One region of the Pseudovibrio sp. FO-BEG1 genome, then DNA from elsewhere that is predicted to be linked to it. Evidence: predicted binding sites of a transcription regulator. Region 1 holds the regulator's gene; the other holds the start of a gene.
What was found. The regulator PhoB, encoded in region 1, activates phosphate uptake and scavenging genes when phosphate is short. The targets are predictions, from matches to a motif close to TGTCATNNANCTGTCAT.

Region 1 (7,690 bases):
TTCCAGAAAGCCCGGTTCCAGGACGGTTTCCATAACAGCAGTGCCGACAGCCATTGCCAGCGGGTTGCCGCCGAAAGTGGTGCCATGCACGCCCGGCACCATGCCGCTGGCCGCTTCATTGGTTGCGAGGAACGCCCCCATCGGGAAGCCACCGCCGATGCCTTTTGCAATCGCCATCAGGTCTGGTGCAACACCAGCCCATTCGTGGGCAAAGAGCTTGCCGGTACGACCAACACCCGTCTGGATCTCGTCATAGATCAGCAGCAGGTCGTTTTCATCACAGATCTCGCGCAGGCCTTTCAAGAAAGCCGGATCCATGGAGCGGATGCCGCCTTCGCCCTGAACAGGCTCCAGCATGATGGCTGCTGTTTCCGGGCCAACAATCTTTTTGACTGCTTCCAGATCGCCAGCCGGCACCTGATCAAAACCTTCTGGTGCTGGACCGAAGCCTTCCAGATACTTTTGCTGACCACCAGCAGCCAGAGCTGCCATGGTTCTGCCGTGGAACGCATTTTCAAAGGTGATGATGCGGTTCTTTTCCGGGTTACCCTTGGCAAAGTGGTAGCGACGCGCTGCCTTCATGGCACCTTCGGTCGCTTCCGTACCGGAGTTGGTAAAGAACACAACGTCAGCAAAGGTGTTGTCTGTCAGCAGCTTTGCGAGCTTTTCACCCTCTGGAATGGTGTAGAGGTTGGTGACGTGCCACAGCTTTTCAGCCTGAGATTTGAGCGCCTCAACGAGCTTCGGATGCGCATGACCCAAGCCGGAGACGGCGATACCCGAGGCACAATCCATGTATCGTCGACCATCAGCCGCATAAAGCCAGACACCTTCCCCACGCTCAAACGCCAGGTCTGAACGTGCATAAGTCTGCATTAGCGACGAAGTCGTCATTTCTCACTCCTCATGGATTGAGCTCTGGGCTCAAAAATCTTGGTTGCTACAAAAACAAAAAACGCCATCTGGCGCTTCATTCAACACCCGAAGGTGTTCAGTTGTAAGGGAAGCGACATATAAACCGCGTTCCCTCAGGGCAGTCAATAACACGTATTGCCAGCAATACCTTACTCCTGTTCAGGAATGGGCAGCCGGCTTTTTGTTCTTCCTATCGGTGCATTCCGGTTGGTCTACTACCTGAGGAAAGGCACATTGTGGCATTTTTAAATGATGGAGTAGAGGTCTAATCCCCTCTTCACTGGCCAGTTTTTTTCCATATCTCTTAAGGTTTATTCAATACACCTCTAGCGTGTACCGCGTCATATGAAGGTGTCATTCGGCGAGTGCATCTGCACTGCAATTTGTAGTTTACTAGTGTTTTTTACTAGTTGTTTTTCAGTGGTAAATATATGTATTAAATATCAACGGGGTAACGCTATCAGCTCTTACTTTGTGTTGGAAAGAATGCGGTGGAACTTGGTTTAACAAACAGCTCCTATTCTTTAGATTGATAATCTTCTCCCACCACAAGAAGGCTGTTATAGGTAAGTAGTAGTACGGCAATTCTGGGGAAAACCAGAGTCTTCCCCACCTCAATTCTTTGAGGTTATTGCTCGTAGGAACGCCGATATAGTACTGTGCGATAAGAGTTATACACCATCTCGTAGTTACTGAACGCTGCAAGCACACACGCTCAGGTTAGCGGCAAATTCGGATACGTCCGAGCTGAGCGAATACTGTTTTGCGCGCCACTGAAGGAAGACGGGGGCCTTTAATGAGCTGGACAGCAGAACGTGTAGAGTTACTAACCAAGCTTTGGGCAGACGGGTTAAGCGCAAGCCAGATCGCTGGGGAACTAGGCAATGTGACCCGAAATGCCGTAATTGGTAAGGTTCACCGGCTAGGGCTTTCAGGGCGTGCTAAATCAGGGGGCGGTGCAACCAAGACGAGAAAGGCAACTGCCCCAGCGGCAAGAACAGCTTCTCCAATTAAACCGACAGTGACCGAAGCGGTCGCAGCAGCAGCTCCCTCTCCTACTCCTCGACAAGTTCAGCCAACAGTGGCAGGCGCCAACGCTCTTAAAGTTGAGCCAATTGAAACGATCGAGACCGAAATCGCTCCCGTCCCAGTCGCAGAAATCTTTATTCCGGTTTCCGAACGCGCATCCATCCTGACATTGAACGAACGCACCTGTAAGTGGCCAATTGGCGATCCGGGTTCTGAAGACTTCTACTTCTGCGGTCGTCAGTCAGATGCAGGCACACCGTATTGCGCGCATCACCGCAGCATTGCCTATCAGCCAGTCAGCGACCGCCGCAACCGCCGCGCCAGCTAAAACAGACTGAAAGCAAGCGCTATGAGCCGGGTCCAGTGCCCGGCTTTTTGCTGTCTGGATGCCTGTTTTGTAACGACTATCCGCCTGTGACTGTGACCTAGTGTTTGTGAGCGCTGAAAGTCTGGCGGGTGACATTGCCCCAGTACGGGTCGTTGTAGCTGTCTTCCTGATAGTGGCCTGAGGTGTAGTCGTTCACCACAGCGCGCCAGAAGGCGGTGGCGTGGTCCGCGCCTTCAATCTGCTTGATCTGCCAGTTGCCGGGCATCTGATCAAACAGCGCGCCGGCAAACTGCAAGCCCAGCTTGTGTCGGCGATAATAGGGGACGACGTAGAACTCACAGACTTCGAACCCCTCCTGCTCATCCTGTTTGATGGCGGCCAGTCCTGCCGGGAGGTCGTCGCTGTACACCAGATAGCCGATGATGTTGCCTTCCAGCAGCGTGTCCTTAGCGAACAGACCGTTGGCGTCAGGCTGTTTGTGTGTGAGAGGCGAGAACTCTGCCTCGTAAGCCTGGCAGAGATTGTCGTAGATATGAGCGGTTGCTCTATCAACCGTCTTGATTTTCATTTGTTTTCCGCATTGTTTTTAGTCTGCATCTCCGGATCAGAGATGCAGTTTCACAATGCGCATATAGCAGAAATCGATTACCCGACAGCAAACTGGTCGTTGAACGCGTATCCGGCGCCGCGGACGGTGCGGATTGGGTCTTTCATGCGGCCTTTATTAATGGCTTTACGCAGGCGGCCCACATGGACATCCACGGTGCGCTCATCCACATAGACATCATGTCCCCACACGCCGTCGAGCAGTTGCTCGCGGGAGTAGACGCGGCCCGGTGCGCTCATGAGGAACTCCAGCAGGCGGAATTCGGTTGGGCCGAGGTGGATTTCGCGGCCAGTTCTGCGGACGCGGTGGGTTTCGCGGTCCAGCTCAATATCACCGGACTTGAGCATGGTGGAGACAACTTCCGGCAATGCACGGCGGAAGATCGCTCGCACGCGGGCCATAAGCTCCGGAATGGAGAAAGGTTTGACGACGTAATCATCGGCTCCGGTTGCCAAACCGCGGATGCGTTCAGACTCTTCACCACGCGCTGTGAGCATGATGATTGGCATTCGTTCGGTTTCTGAACGTGCCCGCAGACGGCGGCAAAGCTCGATACCGGAGAGGCCGGGCAGCATCCAGTCCAGCAAGAGCAGGTCCGGCTGGCTTTCTTGCAGCAGGAGTTCCGCCTCATCTCCTCTTGCGCATACGTCGACATTGTAGCCTTCCGCTTCGAGATTGTATCTCAGCAGCAGGCTTAAAGGTTCTTCGTCTTCTACAATCAGTATCTTAGGCATACCCTAGTGCTCTCTTTGCACCTTCTGTTGTAAAGCAGTTTACCGCCATCACTGTGCATGTAAACCACTTTAACCTTTTGTAGTTGCGTCTTTTCTTATCAGAAACACGAAGTCGCCCTCTGATTTGACACATGAAGTGCCGCGTAATGAACCCGACACTCCAAACCTTGTTCAACGTGGTCGCCTTCCGGGCTTGCAGCTTCCCGGAGAGCGGCACGTCTCAGACAGCGCTGCTGTCTGCCAGTTCGTCCGTTTTTGGACGATCAGCCGGAAGCTGATTTCCGGAGATCATGTAGTAGATGTTCTCGGCAATGTTGGTCGCATGGTCACCGATGCGCTCGATGTTCTTTGCACAGAACAGCAGGTGGGCACACATGGTGATGGAGCGTGGATCTTCCATCATGTAGGTGAGCAGCTGACGGAACAGACTGGTGTACAGCGCATCTACCTCATCATCGCGCAAATGTACGCGCTGAACGACTTCCAGATCGCCGGAAGTATAGGCATCGAGAACGGCTTTGAGCTGTTCCAACGCCAGATCGGACATATGCTCCACGCCGACAGCAAGCTGCTTGTTGTTGAACTCACTCTCAATTGCGAGCGTCCGCTTTGCAATGTTCTTGGCCATGTCGCCAACGCGCTCCAGATCGTTGGAGATGCGCATGGCGGCGATGATGTCGCGCAGGTCGCTTGCCATCGGCTGGCGGCGTGCGATCACGGAGATGCACAGCTCTTCCAGCTCAGCCTGCATGTTGTCGAGGCGTCTGTCCGCCGCAATGGTGCGGGTTGCCAGCTCGCGATCCTGTCTCAGCAGTGCGCTGACGGCATCATGTACCAGCGTTTCTGCGAGGCCGCCCATTTCGACGACACGTCCGGCCAGCTCTTTCAGTTCTTCATTGAAGGACGAGACGATATGATCTTTCATCGGATGATCTCCTTAGACCTCCTTGCCTATTATTTTTAACCGAAACGGCCAGTGATGTAATCCTGCGTGCGCTGGTCTTTGGGGTTGGTGAAGATGTCGTTGGTCAGCCCCTCTTCCACCAGTGTCCCTAAGTGGAAGAATGCAGTGCGCTGCGAAACACGCGCCGCCTGCTGCATGGAGTGGGTTACGATGACGATGGTGTAGTTCTGGCGCAACTCATCGATCAGCTCTTCCACTTTAGCGGTGGCGATCGGGTCAAGCGCAGAACATGGCTCATCCATCAGGATCACTTCCGGAGACACTGCGATTGCGCGCGCGATGCACAGACGCTGCTGCTGACCACCGGAGAGGCCGGTTCCCGGCTCATCCAGACGATCTTTCACTTCCTCAAACAGACCGGCGCGCTGCAGGGAGCTGGCAACGATCTCTTCCAGATCGGCCTTGTTTTGCGCCAGACCGTGAATGCGTGGGCCGTAAGCCACGTTCTCGAAGATAGATTTCGGGAACGGGTTTGGCTTCTGGAACACCATGCCAACACGGGCCCGCAGTTCCACCACATCAATGCGTGGGTCGTAGACATCATCGTTGTCGAGAAGGATGTCACCTTCCACGCGGCAGATGTCGATGGTGTCGTTCATGCGGTTGAGGCAGCGCAGGAAGGTGGACTTGCCGCAACCGGATGGGCCGATCAGCGCGGTCACCTGATTTTTGCGCACATCCAGATCCACGCCATGCAGGGCCTGCTTGTCACCGTAAAACACTTTTACATCACGGCCACGCATTTTGAGCGTTTCGCCTTCAGCTGATACGGCTGGAGGGGTGCTTATTGTTGTATCCATTGCACTCTCGGTGTCTGTGGTCATTTCCAATGCCATGATCTTGCCTTTCAAATCACCAGCGGCGCTCAAAACGTTTACGAAGAACGATTGCGATTGCATTCATCGAGATCAGGAAGCCGAGCAGCACCATGATCGCGGCAGAGGTTTTCTGCTGGAAGGCCGGTTCGGGGAAGTCTGCCCACATGAAGATCTGAACCGGCAGCACAGTCGACGGATCAACCGGGTTTGCCGGGATGTCGACGATGAAGGCCACCATGCCGATCATGAGAAGCGGTGCGGTTTCACCCAAAGCCTGCGCCATGCCGATGATGGTTCCGGTCAAGATGCCTGGCATTGCCAGAGGCAGCACATGGTGGAACACGGCCTGCAAGCGGGAAGCTCCAACACCCAGTGCAGCCTCACGGATGCTTGGCGGCACGGCCTGCAGTGCTGCGCGGGAGGCGATGATGATGGTTGGCAGGGTCATGAGCGCCAGCACCATACCGCCGACGACCGGCGCGGATCGCGGCAAGCCGAAGACGTTGAGGAACACTGCCAGACCAAGCAGACCGAAGACGATCGATGGCACGGCTGCCAGGTTGTTGATGTTCACCTCAATCAGGTGGGTCCAGCGGTTCTTAGGCGCGAACTCTTCCAGATAAATCGCAGCAGCCACGCCAATCGGGAACGACAGGGACAAGGTGACGAGCATGGTCCAGAAGGAACCAACAGCAGCGCCCCAGATACCGGCCATTTCAGGTTCACGACTTGCACCGGACTTGAAGAAGATGGAGTTCCACTGGTTCTCGATGGTACCTTTGGAGACCAGATAGTCCGTGTAGGCGATTTCTTTGTCAGAGAACTTGCGGAAGCTTTCCGGTGTTTCCAGCTCTTCAACGCCCCACTGACCAGCAGCGGCAGCTGCATCGGAGCTCAGCGGGATGAAGGCGGTGCCGGTGACGCTGGTTGGCGTGACCTTTTCCGCTTTGATGGTGCCGCCATTCACGTTCACAAAGAAGCTTGGCATCTTGTTGTTGAGTGTGCCACCGTTCTCAACATTGGCGAGGTGGCCCTGCAGAACGGCCAGTTCAGCCTTGCGGGTTTCCAGAGTGGCCTTGATTTTCTCAAGCGCCTCTCTGTTGCTCTCAACTTCAGCTGTCAGGCGCTGTACGACCAGCGGATCTTTTTCGCTTTTCAGACGGGTTTCGAGGCCTGTGATCTTGGTGTTGACGCTGACTTCAGAACGGCCACGGGCTTCGATCTTGTCAGAAAGCAGCGTGATCTCATTCTCATAGTAAGATTTGAGCGCAACGATGAGTGCACCGAACTCCGGCTTCTCGGCGGTGATGGTCACCTGCCCTTCGGTTCCGGAAACGGTGGCTGCACTTGTTGTGGTGATCTCGTTTTTCTGCGTGATCAGGCCTTTGACATAAAGGTCTGCGAAATCTGAAAGCGGGATGGCGACTGGACCGGTTCCACCCAGCATGGATGTGTCGGCGACCACCTGCTTTTGCAGGATGACGTTGGCGCCGGAGGACACCAACGAGTACAGCACGCGGCGGTTTTTGCGGTCGGATGCAAATGGCAGTTCAGCCTTCAGACCATCACGGATGATCTTGTTGTAGCTGGCGCCTGCCGGATTGGCTGGATCAACCTTTTCAGCACTCAGGTTCAGCGGCACGCTCACGTAGTTGTAGGTGAAAGCTGGCAGGCCAGTGCCGACAATTGTGAAGAGCAGCAGAACCAGAAAGGTTGCGGCCAATGCAATGGCACCGATGCCGTAAGCCTTGAAGCGCGCTTCCATGCTGTAGCGCTTTTTCAGGCGCTTGCGAGCTTCGTCTGTCGTATGGACGCCGGAAGGAATGCCTTTGACACGTCCGCCAATTGCGGAACCGGCAGTGTCCTGAGCGATATCAATCATACTGTTCCCTATATTTCTTCACGACGCGCAGAGCGAAGATGTTCAGAGCAAGTGTGATGCAGAAGAGGAGAAGACCGAGAGCAAATGCTGCGAGTGTTTTCGCGCTGTCGAACTCCTGGTCACCGACCAGCAAGGTGACGATCTGCACGGTCACGGTTGTTACCGCTTCCAGTGGGTTCACTGTCATGTTGGCGGCAAGGCCTGCTGCCATCACCACGATCATGGTTTCGCCAATGGCGCGGGAGATGGCGAGGATCAGCGCCGAGACGATGCCCGGCAGAGCTGCTGGCAGAACCACACGGCGAATGGTTTCGGACTTGGTGGCACCAAGGCCAGCAGAGCCATCACGCAGAGACTGGGGCACCGCGTTGATCACATCGTCAGACAGGGAGGAGACGAACGGGATGATCATG
Region 2 (7,690 bases), 110 kb from region 1:
CTGAGTGCTATGGTTACCGGATATGGTAAACCACTGGTTAACGGTGGATATCTTTTATTCTTTTAGAATCAACGCTTTATTTACAGATCCGAATATTTGTCTCGAAGTTAACTCCTATTAATATTCGGTCGCGGATTCCCTTGGGGTAGAGGTTTATGAGGAGTTAAAATGGCGAAAATGGAGAGCTAAAATATTTTTTTGAGAGTCAAGCTTTTTTGCTGGCTAAAACGAACAAGGTAAACGCACTGCGGGGACAGCGGGCAAATCGGTTAATCAGTGTGGCAGAGCTCCCGTAACGGACAGCGCAAAAAGAAAGCGCGCCACAAAGGACGCGCTTCCCAAATTGCAAATCAGTGTGAGGAGAGGGGCTTACTCAATCCCTATGCAGTTGGCGTAGAAGGTCACTGTCGCTGGCCAGTCAGAGAACACGCCGCTCACCTTCACATCCTGCGCCAGAACATCCAGCAACTCGTAAACGCTGCCTTCGCTGGTGATCGCATCATTGATGCTGCGGTAGTACCAACCACCTTTGTTATGCGACAGCAGGCCGGAGCGCTCCAGCGTCCAGGCGAAGATCTTGATACCCGCCTCATTGGCAGCCTTCGCATAAGCGGAAGGAACGATCTTGCCGTCTTCCAGAGTAACAAGCATCCACAAAGGGGGGGAGATGTAGTTGACGCCCACCTCCTTCAGTTCAGCCATGGATGGCTTGAAACTGGTTGGATCGGATGTATCAAAACCCTGCATGCGGAAGCGACCATCAAGGAACACAGCCTGCTTACCAAACTCTGGCTCATTCTTGATCCAGTAAAGCACATCATCAAGGAAGAACGACTGAGGGTATACGTCAGAGGCTGGAACACCAGCTGCCTTGTACTCATCAATCAGCTTCTGGGCGTAATCTTCCTGAGAGAACCCATCAAACGGCATCTTGACGCTTGGGCGCTTTAACTCCGGCGTAAACTTAGCGCCTTGTGCCTTGAACAACTCAATGGACTGAGCATGGGTCATCAATGTTCCGCCATTACCAGCCGCCGCATAAAGGTCAGTACGCCAGTCGGCTGTGCCTTTCAGGAAGTCCTCAACTATTGTCGCAGTTGGGTCAGAAGCATCCATCTTGCCCTTCAGGCCTTCAAACTCAGCCAGAGTGATCTCTGAGGTTCTGCACTCAGCAGTCGCTTTCTCACCACCCGCAGCCGCGGTAAATGGCTTTACACAGGTGCCAGCCAGATCTGTTGCCAGAATATTGGTGGTGGTTGCCAGATCGTTCTGGGAGTGACGGCAAACCAGCTGCTTGTCTTTGGTGAAGGTGACATCACATTCCTGCACACCAGCGCCCATCACTGCAGCAGCCTGATAAGACTCTAAAGTATGTTCAGGAAACTGCAGCGGCGCACCGCGGTGCCCAATAGAAAAGCTGGAGGTGGTGGCTGGGTTGCCAATGCAGGCCCGCAGTTTTTCCTTCAGCGGGCTCTCCTGCATCTGCTCAACGAGAAAAGCAGGGCGAGGGCCCAGCTGTGCAGCTTGCGCGCTTGCAGTAAAACAAGCGCCTGCCATCAGCCCAAGCGCGGCGGTTCGAACAAAGTGCATAAAAAAGATCCCTCCCGATCATTGAATGCTTTGGTGGTGTGATGCTGAAAAGAGCGTCGTACCTTTCCTCTGAAATCACACCCTTTAATTGGGATGTAGTTTTACAGAATAAACTGAAGGAGATAAGGGTAAATATGTAGTCAGATATCGCAATTCTGTGCGCAGAACTGGATCTGACGTTGCGTGAAAATATCCTCACTCACTAAAAAATAAATCATATTTGTCTGCGGATTGTCTTGACCCTGTCGTAAACATCCCTCAGATATATAGTGACACGAAAGAGGAGAAACCGAACGTGTCGACTATATCCGATAGCGACGTTGTGATGGAAACCCGTTCCATCCGCACGCCTGAAACAATTCCCCCACGATCCTTTAAAGATGCCGCTGAAGCTGTTGAGCACCTGATCTTCCTGTTTGATCGGGCAACGGACTTTTTGCGCGAGAATTTTAAGTCTGCCGCTCAGGGCAGCATGCCGACAAACCGGGTCAGAGCTTTTTATCCGGAACTTCGTTTTGAAATGTCCAGCCACATCCGTGTGGACACCCGCCTGTCCTATGGATTTGTAGCAAGACCTGGCAAATACAAAACCACAATCACCCGGCCTGATTTGTTCAGACACTATCTGGAACACCAGATCGATCTGCTGATCAAGAACCACGGCCTCGAAGTTGAGATCGCTGAGAGTGAACAGCCAATCCCGCTGCACTTCGCATTCTATGATGGCGCCCACGTTGAAGGCGCACTGCCAGACAGCGCAGAACGCACACTGCGTGATGTGTTTGATGTACCAGATCTGGCGGTTATGGATGATGCCATTTCCAACGGCACCTACCGTGCCAAAGATGGCTTTGAGCCTCTGGCCCCATTCACCGCGCCGCGCGTAGATTACTCCCTGCATCGTTTGCAGCACTACACCGCAACGGCACCGCGCTATTTCCAGAACTTCGTGCTCTTCACAAACTATCAGTTCTACATTGATGGCTTTGCGCAGATGGCGAAGGAACTGATCAACGATCCAAACAGCGGCTATGTCGCCTTCGTAGAGCCGGGCAATCTCATCACTTACGCTGGCGATAAAGAACCACGTGAAGGTGTAGCCCCACCACGTCTGCCGCAGATGCCAGCTTATCACCTGCTGCGAGAGGACAACTCTGGTATCACCATGGTGAACATCGGTGTCGGTCCATCCAACGCGAAAACCATCACCGACCACATTGCGGTGCTTCGCCCACATGCCTGGTTGATGCTGGGTCACTGCGCTGGGCTCAGAAGCAGTCAGCAGCTCGGTGACTACGTGCTGGCTCATGGTTACGTCCGCGAAGACAAGGTGCTCGACGCTGATTTGCCAACATGGGTTCCGATCCCACCTCTGGCAGAAGTGCAGGTCGCGCTGGAAGATGCAGTTGAGAAAACCACCGGTTACAGCGGTTATGATCTGAAGCGCGTCATGCGCACAGGCACCGTAGCGTCCATCGACAACCGCAACTGGGAACTGCGCGACCACCGCGAGCCGGTACAGCGCTTCTCCCAGTCCCGCGCCATTGCGTTGGACATGGAGTCCGCAACCATCGCCGCCAACGGCTTCCGCTTCCGCGTTCCATACGGAACCTTGCTCTGCGTCTCAGACAAGCCACTGCATGGTGAGTTGAAACTGCCGGGCATGGCGACAGACTTCTACCGCAAACAGGTGGACCAGCATCTGGAAATCGGCGTGAAGACCATGGAGATCCTGAGAGAGATGCCACTGGAGCGCCTCCATTCTCGAAAACTCCGCAGCTTCATGGAAACCGCTTTCCAATAAGCACCATTTGGCAGCAACAAGAACAAGAAAGCCGGGCTTCAGACCCGGCTTTTTTGTTGTGTGCTTAAATCAACCCACCCGCCTTAAGCGCCTTCTTCATCACTGTTGGCAGAGCTTCCCCTTCAAGCTCATCGGGAGTGGACCACCAGTAGCCCTCTGGCTCTGCGTAGTTCGCTGGAGCCTCCGCCTGCCAGACACTCATTTCTAGATGGAAGTGGGTGAAGGTGTGCTTCACGTCTTTGGCTGTCCGCACCCACTTCGCCTGAATGGGGGCGGCTGTCAGATCTTCCAGCGCAGCGTCATCGGACCAGTGTGTGGTGATTGGCTCACTCATCCCGGCAAGCAAGCCTTTGTCCTCTCGCTTGCGGAGTAGAATGCGTCCCTTGTCATCACTCAGCAGGAAAGCCATGCCCCGTCGTGTCGGCTTCACCTTCTTCGGTGCTTTGCGCGGCAGCGTGTCTGCAATGCCTTGCTTGCGGCCTTCGCAGACCTCCATCCATGGGCAGATGCCACAGGCCGGTGATTTGGGAGTACAGATGGTGGCGCCCAGATCCATCATGGCCTGCGCAAAGTCGCCGGGGCGATCATGGGGCGTCACCTCAGCCATCAGCGGCTTCACCTCAGCCTTGAGGGCAGGGAGCTCGGTCAGCAGGGCGTGGCGGCGCGAAAGCACCCGTTCCACGTTGCCATCCACCACGGCTGCATGTCGTCCAAACGCAATGGTGGAGATCGCCGCAGCGGTGTAAGGACCCACTCCGGGCAGCTTCAAAAGCCGCTCTTCCTCCTCGGGAAAACGTCCATTGTGATGCAATTGGACATATTTTGCACACTTATACAGATTTCTTGCACGGGAATAATAACCAAGCCCAGCCCATGCTTTGAGGATATCTTCCTCCTCCGCATTGGCCATATCTGCAAGTGTTGGCCATGTCTTTATGAAGAGTTCGAAGTAATTTTTTACCGCCGCGACAGTAGTCTGCTGAAGCATGATCTCGGAGAGCCAGACGTGGTAAGGGTCTGGTTTTACACCGGAAAGTATATCAGCAGGAGCTGTTCGCCATGGCAGTTGGCGAGAATTTCTGTCATACCAGTAAAGAAGAACTAGATTATCTTGCATGGTTTTGTGGGTTAACCTTGGTTTTGATCCCTAAATAATTGGGGTTCCCTTGGTAATTCATGGTACCGCGAAAAACGGGACTAAATTAAAACTAATATAAAGCAATGGTCATATATGTGCCTTAATCTAATGGCGTGATGAAGACGATGAAAGCAACTGCGCAAAATCGGGTTCCCAAAAGATCGAGCCATCAGCTAAACGAGCTGATCGGTAAGACGATGCACCCTGTCGCGCGCAAACGCGGATTTGCCAGTGCTGATCTTCTCGCCGCTTGGCCCGAACTTGTCGGCAAGCAGTATCACGGAAAGGTACAGCCCGGTAGGCTTGTCTGGCCAAGAACCAAAAGCTCCGATGGAGAGCCAGTCGCCGAACCTGCAACCCTTCTTGTTCATGCTGATGGTCCCACTGCTTTGTTCTTCACCCATGAAGCGCCGCAACTGCGTGATCGTATAAATGCCTTTTTGGGCTGGAATGCGGTTGGCCGCATCAAGGTTGTGCAGCGCCCAGCTCTCAGAACCAAGAAGATCACACCCAAGCCACTGCGTAAGCTCTCTGAGATCGAAAACCGCCGCATTGAGCAAAAGGTGGCGCATGTTTCTGATGAGCGTTTGAAGAACGCACTAGAGAAGCTTGGCAAGAACCTCATTGCCCGCACACCTGCAGGCAACTCCTGATCCCTCAGCATTTCTTGTATACGTTGGAAAGTGATTACTGGCTCACAACCAGATCATGACCTTTGGCTGTGTAACCCAGCAGCAGGTCTGGGCGCTCCATCAAAAGATAGGCCGTGGTGGTTTCCTGCGCATTACGCAGCTCAATGGTATCCCCATTCACCGCCCAGGCTGTCACACTGCTCAACTCTTCATTGGAACAACCGCTCGTCGCCGCCAGTCCTGAGGGCAGGCCATGGGCTGCCGCAGAAGGGGACGCCACAGCTCCCGCAGCGGATTTGCTAAACTGCACACGGCACGGTGCAACGCTGTTTCCGTTGCCTTCACTCACCACCCAGTTCGTAGAGGTAAGCGCGCCCAGATCTGCTGTGCCCGTATAGATTACGTTTTGAGCTGCAGGTATAGCGGTTGTTTCAATCGTCGTTTCTTGAGTAGTTGTAGGTATAGCTTCGACGAAATCTTCAGATACGGAGGCTTGGCAGGCTATCAGTGGAGTGCTGAGAAGCATTAAGGTAGTCAAGCGCTTCATGGTGTATCCGTATATCTTGTTAGTGAGTTTGCTAAATCTTTAATAACTCATTAATGAGGCAAAAACAAAACAACGCGAAAAATTATTGTTGTTTTCCATGCATAAATTCTGTGGGTATGTATTAGCAGTGCAAATTTAATCATGGCAGATATCTGGAGGCGGATTTCGCCAGTTTGCCGCGAAACAGCGGAAGTCCTTTGTTTTAAACGAAGAAAATCGATTTCTCCCCTAATGCAAACGTCAATCAGGCCGCCTTACCAAAAATTAATATGACTACTCAGGATATTCAGTAGCTTCTGACAAGTATTTGCCATAGTTTCCTGAAAACCAATTGTTGCTGAAAAGCGAGTTGTGGGCATGTGCCGCAAACGGCAGGTGTTCACCAGCTTGTGATCAGAGGTCTAAGGGTAGGAGAGGTTATACTCGCACCCGGCCTCTGGCTGCCACCGCAGTAAAATGCAGTGGGTCAGTAGACAGGGCAACACATAGATAACTTGGGATAGGAAAACGTGACACTCTCTCGCCGTAAGTTTCTTGAGCGCACCAGCGCTCTGACAGCAGCTTCTCTCGCATTTGCCGCTATGCCAACTGTTGCCTCTGCACAGAGCTACTCTGAATCAGACTTGAACCAGGTTGGCCCACTGGGCGAGAAAGTTATTGGCAGCCCGGACGCGCCAGTCACCATCATCGAGTACGCTTCTCTGACCTGTGGCCACTGTGCGAACTTCCACAACACCACATATAAAGAGCTGAAGAAGAAATACATCGACACCGGCAAGGTGCGTTTCATCTTCCGTGAATTCCCGCTGGATACAGTCGCTGCAGCTGGCTTTATGCTTGCGCGCTGTGCACCGGAAGACAAATACTTCGACATTATGACCCTGATGTTCGAACAGCAGCGCAATTGGGCATTTACCAATGATCCGTACTCCGCCCTGTTGAATATGGGTAAGCAGATCGGTTTCACTGAAGATGCTGTAAAGGCTTGCTTGACGAATCAGGAAATACTAGACGGAGTAACTAAGGTTCGTGACTACGGTTCAGAAAAGCTGGGCGTAGATTCAACACCGACCTTCTTTATCAACGGTGAGAAAGTAAGCGGAGCACTCTCTATTGAGGAGTTCAGCAAGTACGTGGATAAGAATCTGTAAGCAAAGCGGGCAGCCCTCAGGGCTGAACAACCTGCTCGCAGATCTATGCGCGTATGATCGCTTACACCCTGTTGTAAGAGTAGGGGGCGCTCTGTGAAGTTCCAGCGCCTCCGCGTCCTTGGGTTCAAATCCTTCGTCGAGCCCATGGAGTTTGTCATTGAAGACGGCCTGACAGGCATTGTCGGGCCCAATGGCTGCGGTAAATCCAATCTCGTTGAAGCGCTGCGCTGGGTTATGGGAGAAAGCTCCTATAAAAACATGCGCGCCTCCGGCATGGATGACGTGATCTTCTCCGGCTCTCTCAATCGCCCAGCACGAAACACCGCAGAAGTCACCCTGTTCCTCGACAATTCTGATCGAACAGCCCCTTCCGGCTATAATGACAGTGACACGTTGGAAGTTACCCGCCGTATTGAGCGCGAAGCGGGTTCAGTTTACAAAATCAATGGCAAGGACGCCCGAGCCCGCGATGTCCAGCTGCTCTTTGCTGACGCTTCCACCGGCGCACGCTCCCCGGCCATGGTCCGACAGGGGCAGATCGGCGAGCTGATCTCATCCAAGCCAACCTCTCGCCGCAAGATCCTCGAAGAAGCCGCTGGCATTTCCGGCCTGCACAGCCGCCGCAAAGAAGCAGAGATCCGTCTGCGCGCCGCCGAAACCAATCTGGAACGTCTGGAAGATGTGGTCGTGCAGATCGAAGGGCAGCTCGACGGCCTGAAGCGTCAGGCCCGGCAGGCAACCCGTTACCGCAATCTATCCTCCGAGATCCGCAAAGCAGAAGCGACCATCCTGTACCTGCGCTGGCATGAAGCCACGGCTGCGCTGGAC

Region 2: PSE_RS07680 (glycerophosphodiester phosphodiesterase family protein) is a predicted target of PhoB. The motif match lies at 1,823-1,839, and genes of this name have one in related genera.

Annotation. Positions count from the first base shown of each region.
Region 1 is NC_016642.1:1,787,816-1,795,505, reverse strand. It holds gene PSE_RS08225 (aspartate aminotransferase family protein) at 1-894, opposite strand, end outside; gene PSE_RS08220 (GcrA family cell cycle regulator) at 1,712-2,272, shown strand; gene PSE_RS08215 (GNAT family N-acetyltransferase) at 2,370-2,840, opposite strand; gene phoB (phosphate regulon transcriptional regulator PhoB) at 2,918-3,613, opposite strand; gene phoU (phosphate signaling complex protein PhoU) at 3,834-4,538, opposite strand; gene pstB (phosphate ABC transporter ATP-binding protein PstB) at 4,574-5,377, opposite strand; gene pstA (phosphate ABC transporter permease PstA) at 5,430-7,277, opposite strand; gene pstC (phosphate ABC transporter permease subunit PstC) at 7,270-7,690, opposite strand, start outside.
Region 2 is NC_016642.1:1,678,135-1,685,824, forward strand. It holds gene PSE_RS07680 (glycerophosphodiester phosphodiesterase family protein) at 370-1,590, opposite strand; gene PSE_RS07685 (AMP nucleosidase) at 1,916-3,394, shown strand; gene mutY (A/G-specific adenine glycosylase) at 3,459-4,511, opposite strand; gene PSE_RS07695 (DUF721 domain-containing protein) at 4,649-5,185, shown strand; gene PSE_RS07700 (hypothetical protein) at 5,220-5,711, opposite strand; gene PSE_RS07705 (DsbA family protein) at 6,221-6,862, shown strand; gene smc (chromosome segregation protein SMC) at 6,956-7,690, shown strand, end outside.